One region of the Marinomonas rhizomae genome, then DNA from elsewhere that is predicted to be linked to it. Evidence: predicted binding sites of a transcription regulator. Region 1 holds the regulator's gene; the other holds the start of a gene.

What was found. Region 1 encodes sigma-54, which starts transcription at its own class of promoters, with help from an activator protein. Its sites were predicted from a motif close to TGGCACNNNNNTTGCTNT; they were not measured.
Region 2: a site for sigma-54 is predicted at 2,186-2,203, ahead of hmpA (NO-inducible flavohemoprotein). Genes of this name have one in related genera too.

Annotation. Positions count from the first base shown of each region.
Region 1 covers NZ_CP073343.1:1,954,756-1,959,266, forward strand. Annotated here, with positions in the region: gene yjgA (ribosome biogenesis factor YjgA) at 1-20, opposite strand, end outside; gene mgtE (magnesium transporter) at 27-1,379, opposite strand; gene KDW99_RS09205 (HPr family phosphocarrier protein) at 1,387-1,656, opposite strand; gene ptsN (PTS IIA-like nitrogen regulatory protein PtsN) at 1,666-2,115, opposite strand; gene KDW99_RS09215 (RNA polymerase factor sigma-54) at 2,133-3,602, opposite strand; gene lptB (LPS export ABC transporter ATP-binding protein) at 3,681-4,406, opposite strand; gene lptA (lipopolysaccharide transport periplasmic protein LptA) at 4,407-4,511, opposite strand, start outside.
Region 2 covers NZ_CP073343.1:70,794-75,304, forward strand. Annotated here, with positions in the region: gene KDW99_RS00300 (helix-turn-helix transcriptional regulator) at 1-68, opposite strand, end outside; gene KDW99_RS00305 (glutathione S-transferase family protein) at 247-906, shown strand; gene hmpA (NO-inducible flavohemoprotein) at 949-2,139, opposite strand; gene norR (nitric oxide reductase transcriptional regulator NorR) at 2,346-3,941, shown strand; gene KDW99_RS00320 (group II truncated hemoglobin) at 4,082-4,507, opposite strand; gene KDW99_RS00325 (hypothetical protein) at 4,508-4,511, opposite strand, start outside.

The DNA.
Region 1 (4,511 bases):
TATTGATCAAAGTCTGTCATGGGAACCTATATTAGAAAAATAGTAGCGAGACCAAGGAAGGATAAGAATCCAACCACGTCGGTCACGGTAGTCAAAATTACGCTGCCTGCAAGGGCAGGGTCGATGCCAATTTTTTTCAGCAAAATCGGCAGAAGTGTACCAGTGGTGGCTGCAAATAGCAGATTTATTATGATAGCTCCCGCAATGATATAGGCAATCTTGATGTTGTCAAACCAAAGTGCGGTGAGAGCGGCAATAACGGTTGCCCAAAGTAGGCCGTTAATGAGCCCAACAATAAGTTCTCTGTTGAGTAGCCAACGGGTATTGGTGGAACCAATTTGGTTGAGTGCGATACCCCGAATGACCAGAGTGAGCACTTGTGATCCGGCAATGCCGCCCATGCTGGCAACAATGGGCATGAGTATGGCGAGTGCGACAACTTGGTCCAGAGTGTCTTGGAATAAACCTATTACATACGATGCGGTGAAGGCTGTTATTAGGTTTATGCCAAGCCACACTGCACGTCGCTTGGTGGTTTTCATGATAGGGGCGAAGGTATCTTCGTCATCATCAAGACCCGCCATGCTTAACATGGAGTGTTCGGCTTCATCACGGATAACGTCAACAACGTCATCGATGGTAATACGACCAAGTAACTTTTTTGTTTTTCCATCAATGACGGGGGCAGAAACCAAGTCCATCTTTTCAAAAAGTTGTGCTACTTCACTGGCTTGGGTTTCTGCGTCAATGACGGTGAATTCTGTTTCCATGATATCGCGCACTGTGGCGTTGATGTCAGAGACTAATAGTGTGGTCAGGGGCAAGGTGCCTAGCAAGCGATCAGAGCGGCTGACAACAAGTAGACTGTCTGTCATGTCTGGTAGGGAGTTGTGTCTGCGTAAGTAGCGAAACACCAGGTCGACGGTGATATTCGGACGTATGGTGATGGTGTCCGTGTTCATCAAGCCGCCGGCAGAATCTTCCGAGTAGCTTAATAGTGCTTCAACTCTTGTTCTGTCTTGCGTCGTCATGGACGCAAGCACTTCTTTTACTATTTTTTCTGGTAAATGTTGTAGTAAATCGGCAAGGTCATCGCTTTCAAAATGTTCGGATACGGCGATTAATCGCTCTGTATCCATGTTTTTCATGAATTGTACGCCAATATCTTCGCTCAGATATTGCAGTACTTCGCCTTCATTTTTGGCTTCAATTAGCTCCCAAAGAAGCTTACGTTCTTTGGGAGGGGAGGACTCTAATAGGCGAGCAACGTCCTGAGCTGGCAAAGCGCCGTTAAGTAAATAACGGATTTGCATGGTGGCACCAGATTCGAGCGATTCGGTGACCGTTTGCAGGTGGTTAAGCGTGTTTTGCTCTGACATTGATTCCTTACTCGTCTTCACCAAAACGATTGTTAATTAATTCTATCACCGCTTTAATTGCGTCGTTTTCATCTTCACCGTTGGTTTTGACACGAATTTCAGTGCCTTTGCCAGCGGCCAGCATCATCATGGCCATAATGCTTTTTCCATCAACATTGCGGCCTTCTTTTTCTATGGTGATGTCGCAAGAGAAACGAGAGGTTGTTTCAACCAGCTTGCCCGCTGCGCGAGCATGCAAGCCCAGTTTGTTTATGATTGTGACGGACTCTTCCTGCATGCTTATTTCCTATATTAATGAGTCAAATATATTGAATAGTTCTTCGCTGCTTTGTGCCGCACGTAATTTATCCAGTGATTCTGGAGATTGTGCTAACTCAGCGATTTGAGCCAATGTAGAAAGGTGTTGATCGCATTCTTGAGGTGGCACAATCAGCGCAAATATTAGGTCGACCGCTCGTTTATCGATAGAGTCAAAATCAATTGGAGTTTGCAGTGACATGACAACGATAGCTGTGTGGTTTGCCGACTCTAGACGACAATGCGGAATAGCAATGCCATTACCAATGCCTGTACTGCCTAGTTTTTCTCGGCCAAGTAGTGCGTCATAGATTTCTTCGTTGTTGCAATGAAGGCGGTTGGAAGCGACTTCAGCAAGGCTCTCAAGGACGCGTTTCTTACTAACAATGTCTTGTTTTGCGAGAACAAGTTCTGCTTTTAATAATGATTTCAAGGACATGATAAAATGGTATCCGTTTAGATCAGTCGTTTTCGTTCATTGGAAGGAGGGATGTTCATCGCCTCTCGATATTTGGCTACAGTACGTCGCGCAACCTGTATGCCTTGGTCTGCTAAAATAGCCGCTAGCTTGTTATCACTTAATGGCTTTTTCGCTGGTTCATCTGACACAAGCTTCTTAATCATAGCTCGTATTGCGGTAGAAGAACATTCTCCTCCAGAGGCGGTATTCACGTGGCTGGAGAAAAAATATTTAAGCTCAAAAATACCTTTTGGTGTGTGCATGTATTTTTGCGTCGTCACCCGTGAAATGGTTGACTCATGCATACCCACTTCTTCTGCAACATCATGAAGCACCATGGGTTTCATGGCTTCTTCACCGAGTTCGAAGAAATCAATTTGTCGACTTACAATGCAGCTGGCCACTTTCAATAATGTTTCGTTGCGGCTCTGCAAGCTCTTCATGAACCATTTTGCTTCTTGAAGAGAGGTTTTGATGTAAGTGGCGTCTTCTGTAGTTGCCGCTGTGCTCGCCATCGCAGAATAGGTTTCATTGATTTTGATTGGCGGTAGGGCGTCGTTGTTTAGCTCAACTTGCCATACACCATGACGCTTTTTCACTGAAACATCAGGAATGACGTAATCTGTATCATCTGCGTCGATCACTGAACCTGGGCGCGGGTTAAGCTGTTGAATCAAGTTGACGACTTCTTTTAGCGCTTCGTCTTTTAGTTTCGTTTTGCGGCTCAGTTGTGCGAAATCTCGATTACCTAATAGTGGTAGGTAATGGTCAATAAGGTTGTATGTGCTTTTATAAAGCGGATGACTCTGGAAGGCTTCTAATTGTACTAGAAGGCAGTCGCGTAGGTCGATTGAGCATACGCCAACAGGGTCGAAGCGTTGCAGTCTATGTTGCACAGCAATGACTTCTTCTATTTCTAGGTCTTCTAATTCGATGCCAAGGGACTCACAAATGTCATCGGTAGAAATGCTTAAGTAGCCATCAGGTTGAACGCATTCAATAATGGCATAAGCAATTTCAATGTCACGGTCTGACATGTGAGTTAAGTTCAATTGCCAAATTAGATGGTCTTGGATACTTTCAGCTGGAGCGTTGCGACTTTCGAAGTCTCCGTCACCTTCATAACTATTGTGATCACTGACAGCGGCAGAACTTTGATAGGTGTCATCCCAGTTACTATCGATAGATAGTTCTTCGGGGATGCTTTCAGTCCACTCTGATTCAACGCGTGCTTCTTCGTTGTTATCGACGGTTGTCTCAGGGGCACTTTTGGATTCTATGCTGGCTGGTATTTCGTTATGCAGTTGTTCGTCGTCGTCTAGCTCAAGCAGCGGGTTAGATTCAAGGAATTCGTGTATTTCTTGTTTTAAATCCAACGTAGAAAGCTGCAGCAAGCGAATAGCCTGTTGCAGTTGAGGCGTCATTGTCAGCTGTTGGCCGAGCTTTAATTGTAAAGACTGCTTCATAGAGCAACTCTTTCTTCTAATTGAATGAATTGGAATGAGTTGTGCATACTACTCCCTTTCTACAGCAATGATAAGGGGTTACAGACGGAAGTCGTCACCTAAATAGACCTTTTTGACTTGTTCATTGTTAATGACGGTATTGGCGTCACCGGATGCAATAATGTAACCATTGCCAACAATGTAAGCTTTGTCACAGATGTCTAGAGTCTCTCTGACATTATGGTCGGTAATTAGAACGCCGATTCCACTCTCTTGGAGGTGTTTAATAATGTGCTTTATATCTCCGACCGAAATCGGGTCTACGCCAGCAAAGGGTTCATCAAGTAAGATGAATTTTGGGTTCATCGCAACGGCTCTGGCTATTTCTACTCTGCGTCTTTCTCCGCCTGATAATGCCATGCCTAGGTTGGTGCGAATATGAGTAATGTGAAACTCTTCAAGAAGTTCTTCCAGTCGCTCATTTTGTTGTGTTTTTGTTAGTTCTTTGCGTGTTTCTAAGATGGCTAGAATGTTGTCTTCAACGGTCATCTTACGAAAAATTGATGCTTCTTGTGGAAGGTAGCCGATGCCTTTTTGCGCACGTGTATGCATAGCATCGCCAGTCACATCGACACCGTCAATAAAAACGCCACCCGCATCATTTGTCACCATGCCTACGATCATATAAAAACATGTTGTTTTGCCTGCGCCATTTGGGCCTAGTAACCCAACAGCTTCGCCAGATTCAACCGAGATAGATACATCCTTTACGACTTGGCGTTTTTTGTAGCTTTTTGCAAGGTGTTTTGCTTCTAATAGTGCCATCTATTTTTTCGTCTCAGGTGCTGGTTCGTTTTGTGGCGCTTGTGGTTGTAGTGTCATTGATACGCGCCCTGAATCTTTTTTCTCGGCACTGAAGGTGCCATCTTG
Region 2 (4,511 bases), 1.9 Mb from region 1:
GTACGAGCAGTCACCCTTTCATGGGTCTGTAACATCATCAGAAGTTTCAGTATTCGACTGGCCCGCATGGGGTTCTCCTTTGGTTGTACTAAGTAGTCGAGCTATGCATTTTGCTAAGTGATAACACCACGCGAGTTTTATTTTGCCAGTATAAAAGAAATACCTGACATCAGATGGCAGGTTTAATCGCTAATATTGCCCATGTAGTAAGCATTATTTCCCCAACACATTTTTGAGGCAACTGACATGAGTAATATCCACGACAACACAGCTCGAAACAATGGCACCATCACCTTGTATCATGCTCCACAAACCAGAGGCACTGGCGTTTTGGTTTTGCTAGAAGAATTAGGTGTGCCCTATGAGATGAAAGTGCTGAATTTTAAAGCAGGAGAAAACCAGCAGCCGGAATTTTTGGCTATTAATCCTTTGGGTAAATTCCCAACCCTTGTTCACAATGGCACTGTAGTCACCGAACAAGTCGCTTGTTATCTATATTTGGCTGATCTTTTCCCTGAAAAAGGTTTGGCACCTGCTTTAAATGACCCAAAACGTGGTGCTTATTTGCGCTGGATGGCCTACCAAGGCAGCAGCTTTGAACCCGCTTTGATCGACAAAGCCTTTAATCGATCTCCTGTTGAAGCGTCTCAATTAGCTTATGGTAGTTTTGATAAAATGCTGAAAACACTGTTCGACCAAATAGCCAAAGGTCCTTATTTATTAGGAGAACAACTTTATGCGGTAGATATTCTGTGGGGTATCAGTTTGAAATGGTGTCGTATGTTTGGACTAATCACCACCAACCCTGTGGTGGATGCTTATATTGAACGCGTCATCTCACGTCCAGCGTTTATTAAAGCTGAACAACAAGACCAAGCACTGCTGCTTGCCCAGGAAAGTGAGTAACCCCCTCCCAACCTCCCCCTTAGCAGGGAGAGGAGTTAAAGATCACACCTCTTGATGCGGGCCGAACAATTCGTAATGAATGCGGTCTGCTTCTACCCCAAGGGTCAACAATTGCTGTTTAACAAACATCATAAAGCCTACTGGCCCGCATAAGTAAAACTCGCCATTTGTCAGCGGTAAGCTGTCTTTGATGACATCGAGTTGCATCATGCCGTTTATCACGCCTACCTCTTCGCTGTCGGTTTGCTCGTACCAAGTGTGAACAGACAAGTTTAGTTGCTCTTTAAGGCTGTCTACGTGCTCTTTGAAGGAGTGTTGGCCTTGGTGAACACAAGCGTGTAAATAGCTTACTGGGTGGCTGTATTGCTGCTTTGCGAGCGTGTTTAGCATGGCTTGCATTGGTGTTAAGCCGACACCACCAGAAATCAATACCACTGGTGTTTGCTTGTCTTGGAAAACGAAGTCTCCAGCGGGTGGCATAGCTTCAATTTCGTCGCCTACGTTTAAGTGATCGTGTAGATAGCTCGACATCACGCCAGCTATGTCACCGTTTCCTTCGCGTTTGACGCTGATGCGATAGCTTTTGCCATTTGGTGTTGTGGATAGAGAGTATTGACGTATCTCATCGAACTCATTGCCTTTTGGATGTAACTTAACGCCCAAGTATTGGCCGGGCTGATAATCGATTACGGCCCCGCCATCGACTGGCTCAAACACGAAACTAGTCACTAAATCAGATTCTGGTGTTTTAGATGCCACGCGGAAACGACGGAAGTCTTTCCAGCCGCCTTGTTGCGCCGCGCGTTCAGCATAAAGGTCGCCTTCTACCTTGATAAAAATACCCGCTAGTTGTGTGTAAGCTGCTGCCCAAGCTTCTTCTACGTCTTTGGTGAACGCTTCTGGTGCCAGTTCACGCAAGGTTTCAATCAGGTGATGACCAACGATGTCGTATTGATTTGGTTGGATGTTAAAACTGGTGTGCTTATGAGCGATACGCATCACGGCGCTGGTTAGCACTTCTAGATTATCGATGTGTGTAGCGTACGCCGCGATGGCATTGAACAAAGCCGCCGGTTGGCCACCGGTTCTTTGATGCGTCATGTTGAACACATCTTTTAGTTCTGGGTTATGAGAAAACATGCGTTGATAAAAATGCTCTGTAATCGCTGTGCCTGCAGAAGCAAGAAGCGGGATAGTGGCTTTTACTGTGTCTATGTGTTGTTGAGATAACATTTTTGTATCCTTTTAAGTGGATGATTAAAGTCTTGTTATCTTTTCTATAGCGAAGCCCGTGCCAACTAAAAAATAGTTATTTAAATCAGTTGTTTAGATTTTTAACATTAATATAAGAGTCAATAAGACTCGCAAATTAAAAAGTCCATATGATATGTTTGAGTCAAATTGACACGAACCGTAATTCACCTTATGAGTCGACCACCATGAATCAGGTTTCAAATAACGCCTTACTGAGTTTTGCCCTTGATCTTGCTAGTGCGGTGACACAGCCCAATCGTTTTGAACAATTGGTTTACGCGGTGCGGGCTACGATTAACTGCGATGCTGTTGTTTTGTTGTCTCATAGCCATGGTGTGTTGACGCCGCTTGCCCAGCGAGGGTTGTCGGATGACATGATGGGACGCCGATTTATTATTGATGAACATCCTCGTTTAAAAGCCATTAGTAGCGACCATTATCCGGTACGTTTTCCTGCTGACTCGCCTCTCCCCGATCCTTACGATGGCATGGTGTTAGGTCATGATGAGAATTTACCTGTGCACTCTTGCATGGGCGTTCCGCTGTATTTGGAAGGGAAGTTAATCGGCGTTGTCACCTTAGACAGTATCCAGCCGGGCGTTTTTGATGATATTGACGCACGTGCGTTAGAAATCATCGGCACCATGGCGGCGATGACGTTAAATACCGCCATCTTGATGGAACAATTAGAAAACCAGTCGCAACATGCTCAGAACGTATTAAAAGTAATGGGTGAACAAAGCCATGAAATGATTGGACAAAGTAAGGCCATGCAAGACCTCAAACAGTCTATTAACTTGGTCGCAGCATCGGACTTTTCCATCTTGATCGAAGGCGAAACGGGCGTTGGCAAAGAGCTTGTCGCACGAGCCCTGCATGAGCATTCTTCCCGTTCCGACGCGCCCATGGTGTATGTAAATTGCGCTGCGATACCGCACCATCTTATTGAAAGTGAGTTGTTTGGGCATGTGAAAGGCGCCTTTACTGGCGCGGATCGAGATCGCGACGGTAAGTTTTTATTGGCCGATGGTGGAACCTTGTTGCTCGATGAAATTGGTGAACTGCCGCTAGAAGTACAGGGTACTTTGCTTCGTGTTATCCAAAACCAAGAAATCCAAGCGGTTGGCAAAGATCAAATCCGCAAAGTAAACGTACGTATCATTGCTGCAACCAACCGACATTTAGAGACTGAAGTGGCAGAGCATCGTTTTCGTGCTGATTTGTTTCATCGTCTTAGTGTGTTTCCTATTCAAGTTCCTGCGCTGCGTGATAGACAAGGCGACATTGCTTTATTGGCCGGCTTCTTTGCAGAGCGATTCCGCCGTAAATTGGGTCTGCAACAACTCACCTTGTCTGCGTCGGCAATCGATTTATTAGACGCTTATCACTGGCCCGGAAATGTGCGCGAACTGGAACATGTTATTTCTCGTGCTGCGCTATTTTCTAAAGCAGAGAGCTCAAAGTCAGAAAGCGCAAAAGCCGATAATCCAACGGGTATTACCGTTATCACTTCGGCTCATTTAACAGGGTTACAAATTGATAATAGTGCTAAAGAAAAGATACAGAAAAATGAACTGGAACCGCCGCGCTTAGAAAAACACAAACCAATCGATTTGCGTTTAGAAACAGAAACTTATCAACGAAATCTAATCCGTAAAGCGCTAGAAGAAAATCAAGGAAATTGGACCAAAGCCGGTCAGCAGCTATCTATGGACCGCGCCAACCTAGCGCGCTTAGCAAAACGCTTAGGGATTGTCGTTGCTAAGGAAATAAGGAGTTAAAACCCCCTCCCAGCCTCCCCTTTAGCAGGGGGAGGAGCTAAGACTATGTATTATCCCTTCCTCTCTTAGCAGCTGTAGCTAATGCATTGTGTTCCCTCCCCTTATCTTCAAGGGGAGGGCTAGGGAGGGGTTGCAAGCTCTTAGCTGTGTCTAGCCGCACTCACCTGACGAATGCGTTCCGCGGGAAACTCAAGTTTGGGCAATAAATACGCTTTCAAATCTTCTGGATAACCCAATTCATCGAGAGCGGCTGCCATGCAGTTTAACCACATGGCTTTTTCTTTTTCGGTGACGATTAAGTGTGCATGGGCTTGAGGTAAGCTGATTGGGCCATATTTTTTCGAGAATAACTTCTCTCCGCCCATCCAACCGGATAAAAAAGACACCAATTTATCGATGGTCAGCTCAATATTGCTAGGATGCATATCAAAAAGCGGACGAAACTCTGGCGTGCTCTCCATGATGCGATAGAAGGTTTCAACCAAATTTTGCAGTCCCGTTAAGCCGCCCACGGCTTGTAAGGTAGCATCGCCTTCACCATACGTTGGAGGGTTAGAGTTTGTCATTTAT